DNA from 4 places in the Rhizobium sp. CB2179 genome. Region 3 is predicted to be linked to each of the others. Evidence: predicted binding sites of a transcription regulator. Region 3 holds the regulator's gene; each other region holds the start of a gene.
The links. The regulator PhoB, encoded in region 3, activates phosphate uptake and scavenging genes when phosphate is short. The targets are predictions, from matches to a motif close to TGTCATNNANCTGTCAT.
Positions count from the first base shown of each region.

Region 1 (5,246 bases), 130 kb from region 3:
AGCGTCGTCGAGATGCTCGCCCACCGGGCGCATGAAAAGGGTATCGAGATCGGCGCCACCGTGTCGTCCGACGTGCCCGAAAATATGAGCTTCGACCCGGCGCGGCTGCGTCAGGTTCTGTTCAACGTTATCGGCAATGCGGTGAAGTTCACCCAGGTCGGCGGCGTCTTCATCCGCGTGTCGCTCGACGGCGACGACCTGTCGATCACCGTGACTGACAGCGGTCCCGGCATGACGGCGGAGGAGCAGGCGCGCGTCTTCGGCGAGTTCGAGCAGGGCGGGAGCGTTGCCGACAAGAGCAGCGGGACCGGCCTCGGCCTTGCCATCTCCGCCCGTATCATGCGCGAATTCAATGGCGCGCTGACGGTTGCCAGCGAAAAGGGCCGAGGCAGCGAATTCACCATCCGCTTCCCTGTCGATATCGACAGCGAGCGCCCCGACCGGCGAAACACGCTGCTTTCAGGCAACAGCGTCGTGCTGCTGGCGCCGGCAGGTGCGGCGCGCACCGCCATCGCCGAAACGATCACCACGCTCGGCGGCGTCTGCCATCTTGTCGGCGACGGCGAGACGGCGCGGGCAACACTGCTCGAGCTGGCAAAGAGCGGGCGGCGGCCGACCGATATCATCATCGACCATCGGATGTCGGCGGAATTTTCCGCCCATCTTGCCGATCGCGCCGAAATCGCCGCCCTTGGGCTGCGCAAGGTCCTGCTCGTCAATCCGGAAGAGCGCAGCGCCCATCCGCTCGACCTCTTCGATGCCTGGCTGATCCGGCCGCTGCGCGAACAGTCGCTGATCGACGTGCTGCGCGGGCGCATGCGCGGCATGGAGAAGCGCGACGCGCTCAACGACAACCAGCCGGGCTTCGGCCTTTCGGTGGCGGAGACGCTGGTTGCCGCCAGCGGGCTCAGCATCCTGCTCGGCGAGGACGATCCGATCAATGCCATGCTGGTGCGCGTCGTCCTGGAAAAGGGCGGGCATAAGGTGCGCCATGTCGAGGATTTCGAGACCCTGCTCGACATGGCGCTCTGCGAGGCCAATGCCCGGCCCGATATCATCATCAGCGACCTCTCGATGCCTGGCGGCAACGGCATCGACATGCTCGGACGCCTGCGCGGCCACGAGCGGCGGCTCGATCTCGCCTCGGTGCCGGTGATCGTGCTGACGGCCGACAAGAGCGACGAATCGCGCCGCCAGGTCTTGCTCAACGGCGCCAACCGCGTCATGGTAAAGCCGGTCGATCCGGTGCGGCTGCTGACCGAAGTTCAGGCGGTTGCCGCCCTTTCCGCCCGCCGGGCAGAGGCGCGGTGAGCGCCTCGGGAACCGGCATGTTTCTTGCGCCTGGAAATTCAAAATGTCACTTTCCTGTCGTAGAGAAGTGTTTTATGGCGTCGATAAGCCGGCAACGGGAGAATCGTCATGTCCGCCATCGACATCCTGAATCGTGACACCACCGCGGAGGCTGCACCGCCCTCGACGGCTGTGCAGAAGGACGGCGATATCCTCGGCCGCATCGGCAATCTGGAGACCCGCCTTGCCCGCACGGCACGCGAGATCGATGCCGCCCAGGCCGTGCGCTACCGCGTCTTCGTCGACGAAATGAAGGCGCAGCTGCCGCTGGATGCCATGCGCCGACAGCGCGACGTCGACGCCTATGACGCTGTCTGCGACCATCTTCTGGTTCTCGACCGCTCGATCGAGGGCGACCCGGAAGACCAGATCGTCGGCACCTACAGGCTGTTGCGTCAAGATGTCGCCATCGCCAATGGCGGTTTTTACTCGGCTTCCGAATTCGAAATCGAGGGCCTCATCGCCAAACACCCGGACAAGCGCTTCATGGAACTCGGCCGCTCCTGCGTGCTGCCGGAATACCGCACCAAGCGCACCGTCGAGCTCCTGTGGCAGGGCAACTGGGCCTATGCGCTGAAACACGGCGTCAGCGCCATGTTCGGCTGCGCCTCGTTCCCCGGCGTCTATCTCGAAAGCCACGCGCTGGCACTGTCCTTCCTCTACCACAATGTGCTGGCGAAGAACGAATGGGCCATCGGGGCGCTGCCGCATCTGGCCCGCAACATGGACCTGATGCCGGTCGAAGCCATCAACCCGAAGCGGGCGCTGATGGCTCTGCCGCCGCTGATCAAGGGCTATCTCCGCCTCGGCGCGATGGTCGGCTCCAGCGCGGTCATCGATCATGCCTTCAACACGACCGACGTGCTGATCGTGCTGCCGATCTCCAGCATCTCGGACCGTTACCTGAATTATTACGGCGCCGATGCCGGCCGCTTCGCGAGCTAATTTAGTCTGCGCAGACGATCATCTGCCTGTGAAAAGCCAATTCCAGCCTCTCCGATGGCGTGCCCTTAGAGCCTTTCCTGGTCAGATTGCAGCATTCTGCCGGAGCAGGTTTTCGTCAGGGCAGAGGCGATTGGCGAAGGGCATACCTCTTGGTACGACCAAGCCGATCGCCTCTGCCCTGGCGGAAAGATGCCCGGCCCTTCGGGTTGGCTGAAACGGGCCGCCTGCTCGATCGGCGGGCTTGGCCGTAGAGCTTGGCTACGACGCGCGCCGGCCGGTCGAGCATTCGACTCCGTTTCAGCCAACAGAATGCTTCAATCTAACCCGGAAAGGCTCTAGTGATCGGATCGCCTTCTGGTGTCCGACGGGTTCTCTCCATACGCCGCCCGATAGGTTGCCGCAAAGCGGCCAAAGTGAAAGAATCCCCACTTCAAGCAGATGTCCCGCAACGGCTGCCGGTTTGAAGGATCGCGCAGATCCTCCCGGACCGCTTGCAAGCGGATCGTCCTGAGGTAGGCAGCCGGTGTGGTTCCCTTGAAGGCACGAAAACCGCTTTCAAGAGCGCGAATGGAAATGCCTGCCGCCTCCGCGACACTCTGCATCGTCAACGGCTGTGCGATGTTTGCATGCATGAATTCAATTGCCCGACGGACATGCCGGGGTGCGATCAGATGGATTTTCCTGTCGAGAAGATGCGAGAGCCGATGAGGAACCGAGCGCACCAGCAGATCGGCAAACGCCTGGGTCAGGTTCAACATGGCGATTGGCGAGGCAAGGAGCGGCCCGTTGTTGCGCATGCCGATGATGATCGTTTGGGCGAGACTGCCGATCAACCGGCCCGCCGCCGTGGAAAGATCAATGACCGGTGCCAAGTCCATTGCCCCGATCAGGGGGGTCTCCAATACGGAGGCAACGGTCTGAGCGATGATTGTCCAGCTCAGACTCAGTGTGTCTGACCGGTGCGGCGCTGCCCGCACGGAAATCCGTTCCGGCTCAAGATTGTTCGCCAACAGCAGCCGCCCAGGTGTCCCTTCGATCACAGACCGACCAAGCGTTACATCGAGAGCACCAGCGCGTGGAACGATGATTGCCAGAGTTTCCGGCGTTCCATGGGCCGTTCTTGCACCCCAGCCGCCGGAATCCTGGTTGCTGACCAGCGACAAGCTTTCATCACCCCAAAACCCGACCTTCCAGTCGAGCGGTTTGTCTCGACCATCGCGCCATGCGTCGAACGAACCAAACCCCTTGGTCAGAGCCCCGACCATATCGTCGAAAGTTGCCCCCTGAAATCGGGGGGTGAAATTGGCGGATGCATTTTCTGGCATGGGGAACCAACCGGTTGATATTAAACAACTGAGCTGCGAAACCGCATCGATTGCCCGCAGTTTTTCAATGTCCCTGCGGGCAAATTTATGCCGCCCTATAGGCTTATTGTATCAAAAGTATGACTTATCGGAAGAGCAGCCTTCATCGCGACGGCGCACGAAAACTTATGCCCGGCCGACGGGCAGTCGGCCGGGCACGGAATGCCGTCTCATAATGTGGGCCGGAGTAGTTTACGAACCCGCCCCGTAGGCGGCGATCGCCGCCATGTTGACGATGTCGCTGTCCTTGGCGCCCATCGAGGTGATTTGCACCGGCTTGTCGAGGCCGACGAGGATCGGGCCGATCACCGTGGAGCCGCCGAGCTCCTGCAGCATCTTGGTTGAGATCGAGGCCGAGTGGAAGGCCGGCATGACGAGGACGTTGGCCGGGCCGGAGAGGCGGCAAAAGGGATATTGCTCCATCACCTTGCGGTTCAGGGCGACATCGGCCGCCATCTCGCCGTCATATTCGAAATCGACGCGGCGCTTGTCGAGGATCTTCACCGCCTCGCGCACCCGCTCGGAGCGTTCGCCCGAGGGATGGCCGAAGGTGGAATAAGCCAGCAAGGCGACACGCGGCGGATAACCCATGCGCCGCGCCAGACCCGCGGCCTCTTCGGCGATATCGGCAAGCTCTTCGGCCGTCGGCATGTCGTGCACCGCCGTATCGGCAACGAAGACCGTGCGGCCGCGGCAGAGCGCCAGCGACACGCCGATGACGCGGTGGCCCGGCTTCTCGTCGATGCAGCGGCGCACATCTTCGAGCGCCGTCGAATAGTTTCGGGTAATGCCCGTCACCATGCCGTCGGCATCGCCGAGCGCCACCATGGTGGCGGCGAAGTGGTTGCGGTCGTTATGGATCAGCCGCTGGGCGTCGCGGTGGAGATAACCGTGCCGCTGCAGCCGGGCATAGAGATAGTCGATATAGGCCTCGACCCGGGTCGAAAGCCGGGCATTGACGATTTCGAGGCCCGGCCGGTTGAGATCGATGCCGGCGCGTTCGGCCGTCGCCCGGATCAGGTCCTCGCGGCCGAGCAGGATGGCGGTGCCGAGCTGCTGGTTGGCGTAGGACATCGCCGCACGCAGGACCTGTTCTTCCTCGGCCTCGGCAAAGACGATGCGCTTCGGACGGCGGCGGACGCGCTCATAGAGGCTGGCAAGCGTCGAGGCGATCGGATCGCGGCGCGCCGAAAGCTCGCGGGCATAACCGGCCATGTCGGTGATGACCTTGCGGGCGACGCCGCTTTCGATCGCGGCTTGCGCCACCGCGACCGGGATCGCCGAGATCAGGCGCGGATCGAAGGGAACGGGGATGATGTATTGCGAGCCGAAACGCGGCCGGTTGCCCTGATAGGCGGCAACCACGTCATCGGGCACGTCCTCGCGGGCAAGGTTTGCCAGCGCATTGACGGCGGCGATCTTCATCGCATCGTTGATGGTCGAGGCACGGACGTCGAGAGCGCCGCGGAAGATATAGGGAAAGCCGAGGACGTTGTTGACCTGGTTCGGATAGTCCGAACGGCCCGTCGCCATGATGGCGTCGTCGCGGATGCGAGCCACCTCTTCCGGCGTGATCTCGGGATCGGG
Region 1 is NZ_CM172781.1:47,250-52,495, reverse strand. It holds gene AC244Q_RS00255 (PAS domain-containing hybrid sensor histidine kinase/response regulator) at 1-1,311, shown strand, start outside; gene olsB (l-ornithine N(alpha)-acyltransferase) at 1,420-2,295, shown strand; gene AC244Q_RS00245 (helix-turn-helix transcriptional regulator) at 2,631-3,620, opposite strand; gene AC244Q_RS00240 (NADP-dependent malic enzyme) at 3,852-5,246, opposite strand, start outside.
Region 1: olsB (l-ornithine N(alpha)-acyltransferase) is a predicted target of PhoB. The motif match lies at 1,356-1,372, and genes of this name have one in related genera.

Region 2 (5,246 bases), 380 kb from region 3:
TTTCGACCGTGGTGCGCGCCGACAAGATCGTCGTCATGCAGCAGGGCCGCGTCGTCGAGGAAGGCAATCACGAGACGCTTGCGAAGGTCAGCGACGGTCTTTACGCTCGCCTCAACAATCTGCAGAGGCCTTCGGCCTCCGATTCAAACTGACCTGGCGAGACTGACATGAGCGATGCTGCGATGAAACTGGTGGTAGTTGGCGCAGCCGGACGCATGGGGCAGACGCTGATCCGGCTCATCCATTCCATCGAACGTGTCACGCTACATGCCGCGGTCGAGCGTGCCGGCTCGCCCTTCGTCGGCAAGGATGCCGGCGAGATCGCCGGTCTCGGCCCGACCGGCGTCATCATCGGCGACGATCCGCTCAATGCCTTTCTCGATGCCGAAGGCGTGCTCGACTTCACCTCGCCCGCTGCAACAGTAGAATTCTCAGGCCTCGCCGCGCAGGCCCGCATCGTCCATGTCATTGGCACGACGGGCTGTTTACCCGACGACAATGCCAAGATCGCCGCAGCGGCCCGCCATGCCCGCATCGTCAAGTCGGGCAATATGAGCCTCGGGGTCAATCTGCTCAGCGTGCTCGCAGAGCAGGCAGCGCGTGCGCTCGATCCTGATGACTGGGATATCGAGATCCTGGAAATGCACCACAAGCACAAGGTGGATGCGCCTTCCGGCACCGCCCTTCTGTTCGGCGAGGCCGCGGCAAAGGGGCGCAGCATCGATCTGGCCGCGAAGTCGGTCCGGGTGCGCGACGGCCATACCGGCGCCCGTGAAGCGGGCACGATCGGCTTTGCGACGCTGCGCGGCGGCTCCGTCATCGGCGAGCATTCCGTGCTTTTTGCCGGCGAAGGTGAAATCGTCACCCTATCGCACAGTGCGGCCGACCGCTCTATCTTCGCGCGTGGCGCCATCAAGGCGGCCCTTTGGGCACGCGACAAGAAGCCGGGTCTCTATTCCATGCTCGACGTGCTCGGGCTTTCTTCCTCATAACGATACTACGGAGGCATATTCATGAGCGGTACCCTCGTCCTCGTTCGCCACGGCCAGAGTGACTGGAACCTGAAGAATCTCTTCACCGGCTGGAAGGATCCCGATCTGACCGAGCTCGGCGTCCAGGAAGCTAATGCAGGCGGGGCTGCGCTCGCCGAATACGGGATTAAATTCGACGTCGCCTATACCTCGGTGCTGGTGCGCGCGCAGCACACGCTGAAGCTCATCCTCGACAAGGTCGGCCAGCCCGATCTCCAGACGATCCGAGACCAGGCGCTGAACGAGCGCGACTACGGCGACCTCTCCGGCCTCAACAAGGATGATGCACGCGCCAAGTGGGGCGAGGAACAGGTGCATATCTGGCGCCGTTCCTATGACGTGCCGCCTCCCGGCGGTGAAAGCCTGCGCGACACCGGCGCCCGCGTCTGGCCCTACTACCTCACCGAAATCCTGCCGCGCGTCCTCAGAGGCGAAAAGGTGCTGGTTGCCGCACACGGCAATTCGCTGCGCTCGCTGGTGATGGTGCTCGACAAGCTGAGCAAAGAAGGCGTGCTCGCCCTCAATCTCGCCACCGGCGTGCCCATGGTCTACACGCTGAAGGCGGATTCCACCGTCGCTTCCAAGGAAGTGCTCGGCGACATGTCCGGCGCACATTGATCTCAGCTGATCTTTCCCCGCTTCGGCGGGGAAAGGCGCTCAATTCTCGATGGTGAACTGTACCCGGTCGGCCGCGAAGCGGCTGATCGAATATTGCACCGGCACACCTTCAAGATCGGTATTCATCGCCTTGGCGATCAGCAGGATCGCGCCGGGAGTGAGTTCGAGGTCGGCCATATCGGCTGCACTCGCATGGGCGGCCGTCACTTCGGTCGTCGCCCGGACATAATCCGGCAGGCCGAGTTCGGCGAAAGCCTTGGTGATCGATTCCGCCGTCCGGTAAGCCGCACCGATACCGGCAAAGCGTTCGGCGGGAAACCAGCTCGTCGCCCTTGAAACCGGCCGCTTGTCTGCCTGGCGCAGCGTTTCCAGGCGGATCACCTGATCTCCTTGCTTCAGGCCCAGCCAGCGGGCGATCTCGGCACTCGCTTCCTCCTTTGCCTCATCGAGCAGAAGGCCGCGCATTTCACGCGCCTGATCGCCGATGCCGGCGGTGAAACGCGTGCGCCGCGTGATCGGGAAATTCAGCCGCTCCTTGCGCTCGATCAGCGTGCCGCGACCTTGTACCGCGCGGACGATACCCTCCTGCGCCAGCGCCGCCAGCGCACTGCGCACGGTATGCCGGTTGACGCCAAATTGCAGCGCCAGCATGGTTTCCGGCGGCACCATTCCCGTTTCGTCATAGGCGCCGCTGCTGATCGCCTCGCGAATCCGATCGGCGATCTGGCGCCAGAGCGCCACGCCGGTTTGCCTTTGCACCTGCTTCAATCCCGCCATTCCGCCCCTGCCCACCCATTTACACTCACGATGTCACACGCTTGTCACGACATCGATTTAGAGCTAAATGTATCTTGTATGGTTGTCTATATCAATAGACATTTTAAGGGAAGCGGCGATGATATCAGCGGACAGCAAAGCCCCTGCGTCACAGACGGCATCCGGGCGCAAACGCGCCGCCGATCTGCTGGCGCGCGCGGAACGCAGCGAACTCTTGGCGGTCTTCGATGCGTTGCCGGAAAAGCCTGTGGCTCATCAGGTGCGCGGACCGGAGACCGGGCTGGTGATGGTGCGCGGACGCATCGGCGGCGGCGGCGCTCCCTTCAATCTTGGCGAAGTGACGGTGACGCGGGCGACGGTCCGGCTCGACTCCGGTTCGGTCGGCCATGCGCAGGCGCTCGGCACCGACCGCGAGAAGGCCAGGCTTGCGGCGATCTTCGACGCGCTCTGGCAGGAGGAAGCGACGAAGGACTTCGTCGAACAGGCCCTGCTTTTGCCGATCACTGAGCGGATCGCCGATGCCGAACGCCGCAAGGCGGACGAGACGGCGGCAACCCGCGTCGATTTCTTCACCATGGTGCGGGGAGACAACTGATGGGCCTGAAGACAGAAGCTTTGACCGGCGGCTTTGCCGAGCCGGTCTTCCATGCCCAAAGCGTCTTCAAGATGCTGATGGACGGTATGGCCCGCCCCGGCACGATCCAGACTGTTCAGCCCGATGTCGCTCCGCCGGCACCGCTCGGCATCGCCGCCGGCACGATCGCGCTGACGCTTTGCGACCACGACACACCCGTCTGGCTTTCCCAGGGACTGGCGAAATCGGCCGTGCCGGAGTGGCTCGGCTTCCACACCGGCGCGCCGTTGACCAGCGAAAAGGCCGAGGCGCGTTTTGCCTTCACCGAGGCCGGCACCGCACTTTCCTCCTTCGGCCTCTTTGCATCCGGCACGCAGGAATATCCCGACCGCTCGACGACCCTCATCATCGAGCTCGCCGAACTTGAGGGCGGCCGCAGGCTGGCGCTGATGGGTCCGGGCATCCAGAGCGTAGCGGAGATGACGCCTATCGGCCTGCCGGAGACTTTCCTGCGGCTCTGGACTGAGAACCGTGCGCTCTTTCCGCGCGGCGTCGACATCGTGCTGACATCGGGCAGACGTTTCCTCTGCCTGCCGCGCACCACCAAGATCACAGCAACGGAGATCTGAGCTCATGTATGTTGCCGTCAAGGGTGGCGAGGCCGCCATCGCCAATGCCCACCGCCTGCTCGCCGACCGCCGCCGCGGCGACCGTTCGCTGCCGGCGATCGGCATCGAACAGATCGTGGCGCAGCTGGCGCTCGCCGTCAACCGTGTCATGGCCGAGGCCTCGCTTTTCGATCGCACGCTCGCAGCCCTTGCCATCCGCCAATCGCGCGGTGACATGATCGAGGCGATCTTCCTGCTGCGCGCCTACCGAACGACGCTGCCGCGTTTCGGCTATTCGAAGCCGCTCGACACGGCTGATATGACGATCGAACGCCGCATCTCGGCGACCTACAAGGATCTGCCGGGCGGCCAGCTTCTTGGGCCTACCTTCGACTATACCCACCGCCTGCTCGATCCCTCGCTACTTTCGGACGAGGCGGTCGAGACGCCCGCTCAGCGCGCCGCCGAGACCGGCCGCGTCATGCGCGTCTCCGAGATCCTCGGCGAGGAAGGCCTGATCGAGGCCGACGGCGACATGCCGGAAGACCACGAGATCGGCGACTTGACCCGCGAGCCGATGGAATTCCCGATGACCCGCGATCTGCGCCTGCAGGCGCTTGCCCGCGGCGACGAGGGCTTCCTGCTGGCGCTCGGTTATTCCACCCAGCGCGGCTACGGCCGCAACCACCCCTTCACCGGTGAAATCCGCATCGGCGACGTCGAGGTGGAATTCGACGTGCCGGAACTCGGTTTCGCCGTCTCGCTCGGCACGATCCAGATCACCGAATGCCAGATGGTCAACCAGTTCAAGGGTTCGGCCAAGGCGCCGCCGCAATTCACCCGCGGCTACGGCCTGGTCTTCGGCCAGAGCGAGCGCAAGGCGATGGCGATGTCGCTGGTCGACCGGGCGCTTCGCGCCGAAGAGCTCGGCGAGGATATCACCGCACCGGCACAGGATGAGGAATTCGTTATCTCGCACTCCGACAACGTCCAGGCGACGGGCTTCGTCGAGCACCTGAAGCTTCCGCATTATGTGGATTTCCAGGCCGAACTCGATCTCGTCCGCCGCATGCGCCGCGAATTCGAAGCCGCCCGCAACGGTGGCGAAGACATGAAGGAAGCCGCCGAATGACCGATCTGGCCAGCTACAACTTCGCCTATCTCGACGAACAGACCAAGCGGATGATCCGCCGCGCCATCCTGAAGGCGATCGCCATTCCGGGTTACCAGGTGCCCTTCGCCTCGCGCGAAATGCCGATGCCCTATGGCTGGGGCACCGGCGGCGTGCAGGTGACGGCCTCGATCATCGGACCGGACGACGTGCTGAAGGTCATCGACCAGGGCGCCGACGATACGACCAACGCCGTTTCCATCCGCGCCTTCTTCCAGAAGGTCGCCAATGTCGCGGTGACGACGCATACCAAGGATGCGACGATCATCCAGACGCGCCACCGCATTCCCGAAGAAAAGCTCGGGATCGGCCAGGTGCTCGTCTACCAGGTGCCGATCCCCGAGCCGCTGCGCTTCCTCGAGCCGCGCGAGACCGAAACGCGCAAGATGCATGCGCTCGAAGAATACGGCCTCATGCATGTGAAGCTCTACGAGGACATCGCCCATAACGGCCGCATCTCACGGACT
Region 2 is NZ_CM172781.1:4,713,310-4,718,555, reverse strand. It holds gene AC244Q_RS23065 (ABC transporter ATP-binding protein) at 1-152, shown strand, start outside; gene dapB (4-hydroxy-tetrahydrodipicolinate reductase) at 168-992, shown strand; gene AC244Q_RS23055 (2,3-bisphosphoglycerate-dependent phosphoglycerate mutase) at 1,014-1,649, shown strand; gene phnF (phosphonate metabolism transcriptional regulator PhnF) at 1,689-2,426, opposite strand; gene phnG (phosphonate C-P lyase system protein PhnG) at 2,545-3,021, shown strand; gene phnH (phosphonate C-P lyase system protein PhnH) at 3,021-3,629, shown strand; gene AC244Q_RS23035 (carbon-phosphorus lyase complex subunit) at 3,634-4,740, shown strand; gene AC244Q_RS23030 (alpha-D-ribose 1-methylphosphonate 5-phosphate C-P-lyase PhnJ) at 4,737-5,246, shown strand, end outside.
Region 2: phnF (phosphonate metabolism transcriptional regulator PhnF) is a predicted target of PhoB. The motif match lies at 2,458-2,474, and genes of this name have one in related genera.

Region 3 (5,246 bases):
CCGCATCCAGATCAACCCCTTCGAGCCGATGACGACGGTGACCGTCAAGATCGTCAACCAGCTGACCGGCGACCTTGAGTTCACCTCGCCGCAGACGCTGGTTGCCTTTGCCCTTGGCATCACCCTGTTCTGCATCACGCTTTGCCTCAATATCTATGCGCTCTACATCGTGCGCAAATACCGGGAGCAGTACGAATGACGGATATTGTTTCTCCCACATCAGGCGTCACCGTTTCCAAGGCGCCAGTGCGCCGCGATATCGGCATCAAGCGCCGCTACGCCGCCGAGCGCCGGTTCCAGGCCTATGGCATCGCCGCCATCACCTTCGGTCTCGTCTTCCTGTTCATCCTGCTGTGGACGGTGATCGGCAAGGGCTACACCGCCTTCCAGCAGACGGCGATCACCCTGCCGATCGAATTCTCCGAGAAGACGATCGACCCGAACAACAAGCGTGCGACCGACCCTTCGGTGCTGATCGCCGCCAACTACCCGGTTCTGCTGCGCGACGCGATCGTCAAGCAGCTGAACGTCAATGCCGCAAGCCGTCCCGATGTGCGCGACGCATCCGCCATGCTCTCCAAGGGTGCGCCGGTCCAGCTGCGCGACATGGTCGTTGCCGATCCGTCGATCATCGGCAAGACGGTCAATGTCACGGTGCTCGCCGACGCCAATGTCGACAGCGCCAATAAGGGCCAGATCGATCTCTCGGTCGATGAGAAGAACCGCAAGGTCAACGATAAGCAGGTCGGCTGGATGAACGAGCTGAAGGCGAGCGGCGCTCTCCACAAGCAGTTCAACACCGGCCTCTTCGTCAACGGCAACTCCAGCCGTCCGGAGGCCGCAGGCCTCGGCGTCGCCCTCATCGGCTCGCTCTACCTGATGCTGATCGTCCTCGTGCTCGCTCTGCCGATCGGCGTTGCCGCCTCGATCTATCTCGAGGAGTTCGCGCCGAAGAACAAGCTGACGGACCTGATCGAGGTCAACATCAACAACCTCGCCGCGGTCCCTTCGATCGTCTACGGCCTGCTTGGTCTGTCCGTCTTCATCAACTTCATCGGCCTGCCGCGCTCGGCCTCGCTGGTCGGCGGCCTGGTGCTGACGCTGATGACCCTGCCGACGATCATCATCGCGACGCGCGCCGCCCTTCGCGCCGTGCCGCCGTCGATCCGTGCCGCAGCCCTCGGCCTCGGCGCTTCGAAGATGCAGATGGTGTTCCACCATGTGCTGCCGCTCGCCATGCCCGGCATCCTCACCGGTACGATCATCGGCCTGGCGCACGCGCTTGGCGAAACCGCGCCGCTGCTCCTGATCGGCATGGTCGCCTTCGTCGCCAACGCGCCGACGACACCGCTCGATCCCTCGACGGCTCTGCCCGTACAGGTCTATATGTGGGCCAACGAGGCCGAACGTGCCTTCGTTGAGCGTACTTCGGGTGCCATCATCGTCCTGCTCCTGTTCCTGATCGTCATGAACATGGGCGCCATCCTCTTGCGTCGTCGCTTCGAGCGCCGCTGGTAAACGGAGTTACAAGATCATGAACATGTTGACGGAAGCTGCAGTTGAAAAGGCGCTGGATCACAAGATGAGCAACGTCCCGTATAAGATGATCGGAAAGGATGTCTCGGTTTACTACGGCGAAAAGCGCGCGCTATTCGATGTGAACCTGAACATCCGCGAAAACACCGTAACCGCCCTGATCGGCCCGTCCGGCTGCGGCAAGTCGACCTTCCTGCGCAGCCTCAACCGCATGAACGACACGATCGACGGCTGCCGCGTCACCGGCAAGATCACGCTGGATACCGACGATATCTATGATCCCGATATCGACGTCGTCGAACTTCGTGCCCGCGTCGGCATGGTCTTCCAGAAGCCGAACCCGTTCCCGAAGACGATCTATGAAAACGTCTCCTATGGCCCGCGCATCCATGGCCTTGCCAAGTCGAAGGCCGATCTCGACCAGATCGTCGAGACCAGCCTGCAGCGCGCCGGTCTCTGGAACGAGGTCAAGGACCGCGTGCACGAATCCGGCACCGGCCTGTCGGGCGGTCAGCAGCAGCGCCTCTGCATTGCCCGTGCCGTCGCCGTCAGCCCGGAAGTCATCCTGATGGACGAGCCCTGCTCGGCGCTCGACCCGATCGCCACCGCCAAGGTCGAGGAGCTGATCCACGAGCTGCGCGAGAACTACACGATCGTCATCGTCACCCATTCCATGCAGCAGGCCGCGCGTGTTTCGCAGCGCACCGCCATGTTCCACCTCGGCAATCTCGTCGAGGAGAACGACACCGACAAGATGTTCACCAATCCCGACGATCCGCGCACCCAGGACTATATCATGGGTCGCTTCGGCTGATTTTGGCGTCACCAAGCCTTTCCGTTATTCGAGGATAAAGCCCCATGGCATCGACACATATTTATTCTGCCTATGATGATGATCTGAAGTTCCTGTCCAGGCGGATTTCCGAAATGGGCGGCCTGGCCGAGCAGATGGTCGCCGAAGCCGTGCGGGCGCTCGTCAACGGCGATACCGCGCTGGCGCAGAAGGTCATCTCCGACGATGTGATCCTCGATCACGCCGAACGCGAAATCGGCGACAAGGCGATCGTCACCATCGCCCGCCGCCAGCCGATGGCCGCGGACCTTCGCGAAATCATGGGTTCGATCCGCATCGCCGCCGATCTCGAACGGGTCGGCGACCTCGGCAAGAACACCGCCAAGCGCGTCATCGCCGTCCAAAGCACCGGCGTTCCCCGCAAGCTCGCCCGCGGCCTCGAGCATCTGTCCGAGCTGGCGCTCGTCCAGCTCAAGGAAGTGCTCGACGTCTACACCAATCGTTCCGCCGACAAGGCGAATGCGATCCGCGAACGCGACAACGAGATCGACGCGATGTACACCTCGCTGTTCCGCGAACTCCTGACCTACATGATGGAAGATCCGCGCAACATCACCAGCTGCACGCATCTTCTCTTCTGCGCCAAGAACATCGAGCGCATTGGCGACCACGCCACCAACATCGCCGAGACGATCTTTTACATGACGACAGGCGCGCAGCCGGAAGGCGACCGTCCAAAGGATGACAGCGCCAACACCGTCGGCGCGGTCACCGAATAACCGCCTACACCCCGCCGCTTGCGTGCGCGCCCATCCGGGCGCGCAAGAGGTCGCAGCCAATTCTGATTTTGCGCAGGATGCATTGCTTAAATCACCCCCGGTTTAAGGATCATGCGCGAGGAGACCCACACGCATGATCCCGAGAGTTGCAGTTGTTGAAGACGAGGAAGCCCTCAGCGTGCTTCTTCGCTACAATCTCGAAGCGGAAGGCTTCGAGGTCGATACCATCCTTCGTGGCGACGAAGCCGAAATGCGGCTTCAGGAGCGCACGCCCGATCTTCTCATCCTCGATTGGATGCTGCCCGGCGTCTCCGGCATCGAGCTCTGCCGGCGCCTGCGCATGCGGCCGGAGACCGAGCGCCTGCCGATCATCATGCTGACGGCGCGCGGCGAAGAGAGCGAGCGTGTCCGCGGATTGTCGACGGGCGCCGACGACTATGTCGTCAAGCCCTTTTCGACCCCCGAGCTCGTTGCCCGCGTCAAGGCGATGCTGCGTCGCGCCCGTCCCGAGGTGCTGTCGACGGTGCTGAAATGCGGTGACATCGAGCTCGACCGTGAGACCCATCGCGTCCATCGCAAGACCCGCGAAGTCCGCCTCGGCCCCACCGAATTCCGCCTGCTGGAATTCCTGATGTCGTCGCCGGGCCGGGTCTTCTCCCGCTCGCAGCTTCTGGACGGCGTCTGGGGCCACGATATCTATGTCGACGAGCGCACCGTCGACGTCCATGTCGGCCGCCTGCGCAAGGCGCTGAATTTCTCCAACATGCAGGACGTCATCCGCACCGTCCGCGGCGCCGGTTATTCGATGGAAGCCTGAGGGCTTTCATCTGAGCCTGCTGGCAAAGCCCTGGCAAAACCCGCGACGTCATCCTCGGCCTTGTGCCGAGGATCTGCGCACGCCAAATTAAGCATTTGAAAATAAAGGTTTTTCTCTCAAGTAGTTGAGGTGATCAGATGCTCGGCACAAGGCCGAGCATGACGGAGGGAAACCTGAGCTTCCATCCGCGCATAAAAAAACGGGCCGCTCGGCCCGTTTTCTGCATTCTAACGATGGTCAGCCCCCTCAGCTGGCGCGCGCCGCTGCCCGGCGGCGTTCGTTGACCGGCTGGTAGGCAAGCTTCTGGTGATAGCTGCAATAGGGCGAATTGTCGGGGGACTCGCAGCCGCAGAAATGGAAGTCGTCCTTCAGCGGATCGCCGACCGGCCATTTGCAGGTGCGCTCGGTCAGTTCCGTCAGGCCGAGGCGGCGCGAAATCGGCACCACCACATTGCCTCTCGGCACGTATTCCATTTCCTCGATCGTTTCGATCTCGATCTCTTCCTTCAGCATCGTCGCGCCCTGCTGGCGGGTAACGGTGCGGGTGGTGATGCGAGAGGCGAAGTTCGGCGCGCGCGGCGCCGATGTGTTGCGCTTCGGCGTTCGCGCCGCGGTGTTGGTGCCGCCGGCCTTGGCACGGCCGGGAAGGCACAGCCGGTGCACTTTGCCGATGACCGCGTTTCGGCTGACACCGCCAAGTTGTGCCGCGATCTGGCTGGCGCTCAGTCCTTCGGCCCAAAGCTTCTTGAGTTTCTCGACCCGCTCGTCTGTCCAGTTCATGCCCTGTCTCCACCTTTTGCGTTGGTGATGGCAGAATCCCTCACCGTTGTCCCGGGAGCTCCGAAACAAGAAACGCTTGATCAATTTTGGTGACTAGTTCCGCCGCATGCAGTCTAGTAATTGATCTTTAACCTAGTGTGAGCCTGACTCCGTGACAAGAGTCGCATGAATCCGGATGAATCGAATTCGTAGTTTTCCCCAACTTGCTGTCCCTGCGTGGCATTTCTGCAATAATGCCTGTTGAAGACTGAAAATGCCGCTGTACACCTGTGCTGCATACGCTAAGGGCGCCGTTTTGTTGACATTGCAGCGCGAAAAGGAAATAGTGCCACTCGCCGCCGCAAGGCGGCATTTTTGATTTTTCGGGCCTGGTTTCCTTAGCCGGAGTCATTGCCCGGCAACTTTGATGGAGATCGCGCCATGGCTGAAGCCGCGCCGCTTTATGACACCTATTCTCGTGCCCCGCTGCGGTTCGAGCGAGGCGAGGGCGTATGGCTGATCACCGAAACTGGCGAGCGATATCTCGATTTCGGCGCCGGCG
Region 3 is NZ_CM172781.1:182,105-187,350, forward strand. It holds gene pstC (phosphate ABC transporter permease subunit PstC) at 1-199, shown strand, start outside; gene pstA (phosphate ABC transporter permease PstA) at 196-1,518, shown strand; gene pstB (phosphate ABC transporter ATP-binding protein PstB) at 1,535-2,350, shown strand; gene phoU (phosphate signaling complex protein PhoU) at 2,395-3,108, shown strand; gene phoB (phosphate regulon transcriptional regulator PhoB) at 3,242-3,925, shown strand; gene AC244Q_RS00945 (GcrA family cell cycle regulator) at 4,172-4,705, opposite strand; gene AC244Q_RS00950 (aspartate aminotransferase family protein) at 5,126-5,246, shown strand, end outside.

Region 4 (5,246 bases), 1.0 Mb from region 3:
GTCGACGCAGGTCAATGTGATGACCCACGCCATCAAGTCGCGCAAGGAGCGCGGCGCGAAGATCGTCGTCATCGACATCTACGACAATCCGACGATGAAGCAGGCCGACATGGCGCTGATCGTCAGGCCGGGTACCGACGCCGCGCTCGCCTGCGCCGTCATGCACATCGCCTTCCGCGACGGTTACGCCGACCGCGATTACATGGCGAGATACGCCGATGATCCCGCCGGTCTCGAAGCGCATCTGAAAACCAAGACGCCGCAATGGGCCGCTGCTATCACCGGCCTTTCGGTCGAGGAGATCGAAGCCTTTGCCAGCCTCGTCGGCACGACGAAGAAGACCTTCTTCCGCCTGGGTTACGGCTTCACCCGCCAGCGCAACGGCGCGGTCGCCATGCATGCGGCCGCCTCGGTCGCCACCGTTCTCGGCTCCTGGCAATATGAGGGCGGCGGCGCCTTCCATTCGAACAGCGATATCTTCCGCATGAACAGCGCCGAACTGACCGGCCGGTCGATGAAGGATGCCGATATCCGCATGCTCGACCAGTCGCAGATCGGCCGCGTGCTGACCGGCGATGCCGTGGCGCTGCGCCATCGCGGCCCGGTGACGGCTATGCTGATCCAGAACACCAATCCCGCCAACATCGCCCCCGAGCAGCGCCTCGTCAGACGTGGCTTTGCCCGTGAGGACCTCTTCGTTGCCGTCCACGAGCAGTTCCTGACCGAAACGGCCGAGATCGCCAATATCGTCATTCCGGCAACGATGTTCGTCGAACATGACGACATCTACCGGGCCGGCGGCCAGAACCATATCCTGCTGGGGCCGAAGCTGGTCGAGCCACCGCCCACCGTGCGCACCAATCTCTTCGTCATCGAGGAACTGGCCAAACGCCTCGGCGTCGCCGATCGCCCAGGCTTCGGCTTTACCGCCCGCGAGATGGTCGACCGCATCCTCGAATCGAGCGGCCTGCCGGATTACGATCATTTCCTCGAACACAAATGGTTCGATCGCCAGCCCGCTTTCGAGGAAGCGCATTATCTGAACGGCTTTGCCCATCCGGACGGCAAGTTCCACTTTCGCCCGGACTGGATCAATCAGCCGGCGCCGAACAAACCGCCGGCGGCAATCGGCGCGCTCGGTCCGCACGCAGCGCTTCCAGACTTCCCCGATCAGGTCGATGTCATCGAAGTCGCCGATCCCGAGCATCCCTTCCGCCTCGCCACGTCGCCGGCGCGCAACTTCCTGAATTCGAGCTTTTCGGAAACCAAGACCTCCCGGCAGAAAGAAGGCCGCCCTGAAGTGATGATCAATCCGGCCGACGCCGAAGCCAACGGCATCACCCATGGCGATCTCGTCCGCATCGGTAACAGCCGCGGCGATCTGCGCATCCACGCCCGCATCACCACTGAAGTGAAATCAGGCGTGCTGATTGCCGAGGGCCTTTGGCCGAACAAGGCGCATGTCGACGGCGAGGGCATCAACGTCTTGACCGGCGCCGACCCCGTCGCGCCTTATGGCGGTGCGGCCGTGCACGACAACAAGGTCTGGCTTCGCAGGGACGCAGCATGATGCAGCCGAAATCCCGGGTGAAAATCGCCGGCGAGGAAACCCTGTCGAATGGGTGGACGCGGCTGAGCAGCTATCTGCTCGACTATATCGACCGCAAGGGCGCAACCCATCGGTTGAAGCGGGAAGTCTACCACCGCACGCCCGCCGCCTGCATTCTGCTTTATGATCCCAGGCGCGACCTCGTCGTTCTCGTCCGCCAATTCCGCCTCGCCGTTCATCTCAACGGCGATCCCAGCTGGATAATCGAGGTGCCGGCCGGCCTTCTCGACGATGACCATCCCGAAACGGCGATCCGTCGCGAGGCGATGGAGGAGACCGGCTATCGCCTGCGCGAGGCGCGCTTCCTGTTCAAATCCTACACCTCACCGGGTGCCGTCACCGAAGTGGTCCACTTCTTCGCAGCCCTCGTCGACATCGCCGACCGCGTGGCCGAAGGCGGCGGCCTGGACGAGGAGCACGAGGATATCGAAGTCCTCGAGATTCCGCTCGACGAGGCGGCGACGATGATCGAAACCGGCGAGATCTTCGACGTCAAGACGATCGTGCTTCTGCAATGGGCCCTGTTGAACAGGGCAAAGCTGACAGCGTGAATCTGCGGAGCGAGCGCATCGGGTCATTTCCAAAGCGCAAGTTTCCGCTTTAAGATGATACGGCGCGAAATTTCATACGACTGTCACGTAGCAGTTCTATGCGCTGCGGTTTGTCAATCATCGGATGCGGTCAGGAGAAAGCCCATGTGGCTCAGCAATTTCACCCTCGTTCTCCCAAACGAGGTGGTGAGTGAAGGTTCCGTGCGTGTTGAGGGTGGCGTCATCGCCGAGATCCGGCCGGAGCCGGTCGCCGGTGCTGCCATCGATGGCGGCAGGCGGCTGCTGATGCCGGGATTCGTCGATCTCCACGGCGACATGATCGAGCGCGAGATCGCCCCGCGGCCGAACGCGACGATGCCGATCGATTTCGGCATCCACGAACTCGACAAGAAGCTTGCCGCCGCCGGTGTCACCACGGCGTTTGCCGCCGTCTCTTTTGCGACCGAAAGCGTCTACGGCCACGTCCGCTCGCTGGAGACGACATCGGCGGTGATCGAAGGCATCAACCGCCTGCGTGATGATCTGCTGATCGACCACCGCGTCCACGCCCGTTACGAGATCACCAATGTCGGTGCAGCGCCTGCACTCGAACGCCTGCTGAATGCCGATCAGATCGACATGGTCTCGCTTACCGACCATACGCCGGGTCAGGGCCAGTACAACAACCTGCAAAGCTACATCCTTAGCATCTCCGAGCGCCGCGCCATCTCCGAGGAAATGGCGGCGGAGATCGTCGCCAAGCGCATTGCCATGCGCAACAATGCTGACATCGAGGCCAAGCTGAAGGAGATCGTCGCGCTGTCGCTGAAGCACAAGCTGTCGCTTGCCTCGCATGACGATGACAGCGTCGAAAAAGTCGCCGAGATGCACGATCTTGGCGTCACAATCAGCGAGTTTCCGGTCACCGCGCCTGCGGCCGAAGAGGCGCGCCGCCGCGGCCTCTGGACGCTGATGGGCGCGCCGAACGCGCTGCGCGGCCAGTCGATGTCGGGCAATCTCAGCGCGCTCGATGCCGCAAGGGCCGGCCTGCTGAGCGTCATCGCCGCCGATTATCATCCAGCTGCCTTCGTGCCTGGCATTTTCAAGCTTGCCGACATGGTGGACGGCGGCCTGCCGGCAGCCGTTGCCATGGCGACCGGCAATGCGGCCCGTTCCGCCGGCCTGTCGGATCGCGGCGAGATCGCCATCGGCCAGCGCGCCGATCTGGTCGTGGTCGAGCCGGGTGATATCAATCGCATCCGCGCCACCTTCCGCGCCGGCCGCTTCGTCTACAGCGACGGCACGCTGCATCCGTTAAGGGCGCTGGCGGCTTAAGCGCGGTCGCCGATCAGCGAAATAAGCTGGGTCTTGGGTGCGGCGGTCGAAGCCTCCGCGCCGACGGCCTTGCCGCCTTCCATCGTCACACGGCCTTCGGCAAAGAGCCGCAGCGCTTGCGGGTAAATCTGGTGTTCGATGGTGAGCACACGCGCGGCAAGGCTTTCGGCCGTGTCACCGGAAAAAACAGGTACGGCCGCCTGGCCGATCACCGGCCCCTCATCCATGCCTTCGGTGACGAAATGCACCGTGCAGCCGGCGATCCGCATGCCGGCGTCGATCGCCCGCTGATGCGTATGCAGGCCCGGAAATAAGGGCAGCAGGGAAGGGTGGATGTTGAGCATCCGGCCTTCATAACGCTGGATGAACGTCGCCGTCAGCAGCCGCATATAGCCTGCCAGGCAAAGAATATCGGGTTTAAGCTCGTCGAGCGCCGAAAAGATCGCCGCCTCATGCGCGTCCTTGCTGGCGTAGTCCTTGCGGGGAAAAGCGAATGTGGCAATGCCTTCGGCGGCGGCCTTGGCAAGCCCGCCGGCATCCGCCTTGTCGGAAATCACCCCGACGATCTCGGCCGGATAGTCGGCTGCCTTTGCCGCCGCAACCAGCGCCATCATGTTGGAGCCGCTGCCTGATATGAAGACGACGGCGCGTTTGCGCGGCGAACTCATATGGCAAGCGTGCCCTTGTAGACCGTGCCGGCAGCGCCTTCTTCGCGGGCGATCATGCGGCCGAGCGTGATAACTGTCTCGCCCTCGGCTTCGAGAGCCGCGGAAACCGTCGCGACATTCTCGCCGGCAACAACGGCGATCATGCCGACACCGCAGTTGAAGGTGCGCAGCATTTCCTTGGATTCGACGCCGCCCGTCTTGGCGAGCCATGAAAACACCGGCGGCACCTTGACGGCGGCAAGATCGATCTCGGCCGTCAGATGCTTCGGCAGCACGCGCGGAATATTTTCCGGGAAGCCGCCGCCGGTGATGTGCGCCAGCGCCTTGATGGCGCCGGTCTCGCGGATCGCCTTCAGAAGCGGCTTCACATAGATGCGTGTCGGCTCGAGCAGGGCTTCGCCGAGCTTCTTGCCCTCGGCGAACGGCGCCGGTGCATCCCAATCGAGGCCGGACAATTCGACGATCTTGCGCAGCAGCGAGAAGCCGTTGGAATGAACGCCGGAGGAGGCAAGGCCGAGGATCACGTCACCCTCGGCAATATCGCCGGATGGCAGGAGCTTGCCGCGTTCGGCCGCACCGACAGCAAAGCCGGCGAGATCGTAGTCGCCGGAGGAATACATGCCGGGCATTTCGGCCGTCTCGCCGCCGATCAGCGCGCAGCCGGCCTCGCGGCAGCCGGCGGCAATGCCGCCGACGATGGCCGCACCCTGATCGGGGTCGAGCTTGCCGGTCGCGAAATAATCCAGGAAGAACAGCGGCTCGGCGCCCTGTACCACGAGATCGTTGACGCACATGGCGACGAGGTCGATCCCGACGGTGTCGTGATAGTCGGCATCGATCGCGATCTTCAGCTTGGTGCCGACGCCGTCATTGGCGGCGACGAGAACCGGATCGGTAAAACCTGCCGCCTTGAGATCGAAAAGCCCGCCGAAGCCGCCGATCTCGCCGTCGGCGCCGGGACGGCGGGTCGAGCGCACCGCCGGCTTGATCTTCTCGACGAGGAGGTTGCCGGCATCGATGTCGACGCCCGCATCGCTATATGTCAGGCCGTTTTTCCCAGACTGGCTCATGCTGGTCTCCGATGGCTATTTCAGGCGGCAAACG
Region 4 is NZ_CM172781.1:1,224,871-1,230,116, forward strand. It holds gene AC244Q_RS06175 (molybdopterin-containing oxidoreductase family protein) at 1-1,570, shown strand, start outside; gene AC244Q_RS06180 (NUDIX domain-containing protein) at 1,567-2,160, shown strand; gene AC244Q_RS06185 (alpha-D-ribose 1-methylphosphonate 5-triphosphate diphosphatase) at 2,305-3,474, shown strand; gene purN (phosphoribosylglycinamide formyltransferase) at 3,471-4,142, opposite strand; gene purM (phosphoribosylformylglycinamidine cyclo-ligase) at 4,139-5,212, opposite strand.
Region 4: AC244Q_RS06185 (alpha-D-ribose 1-methylphosphonate 5-triphosphate diphosphatase) is a predicted target of PhoB. The motif match lies at 2,231-2,247, and genes of this name have one in related genera.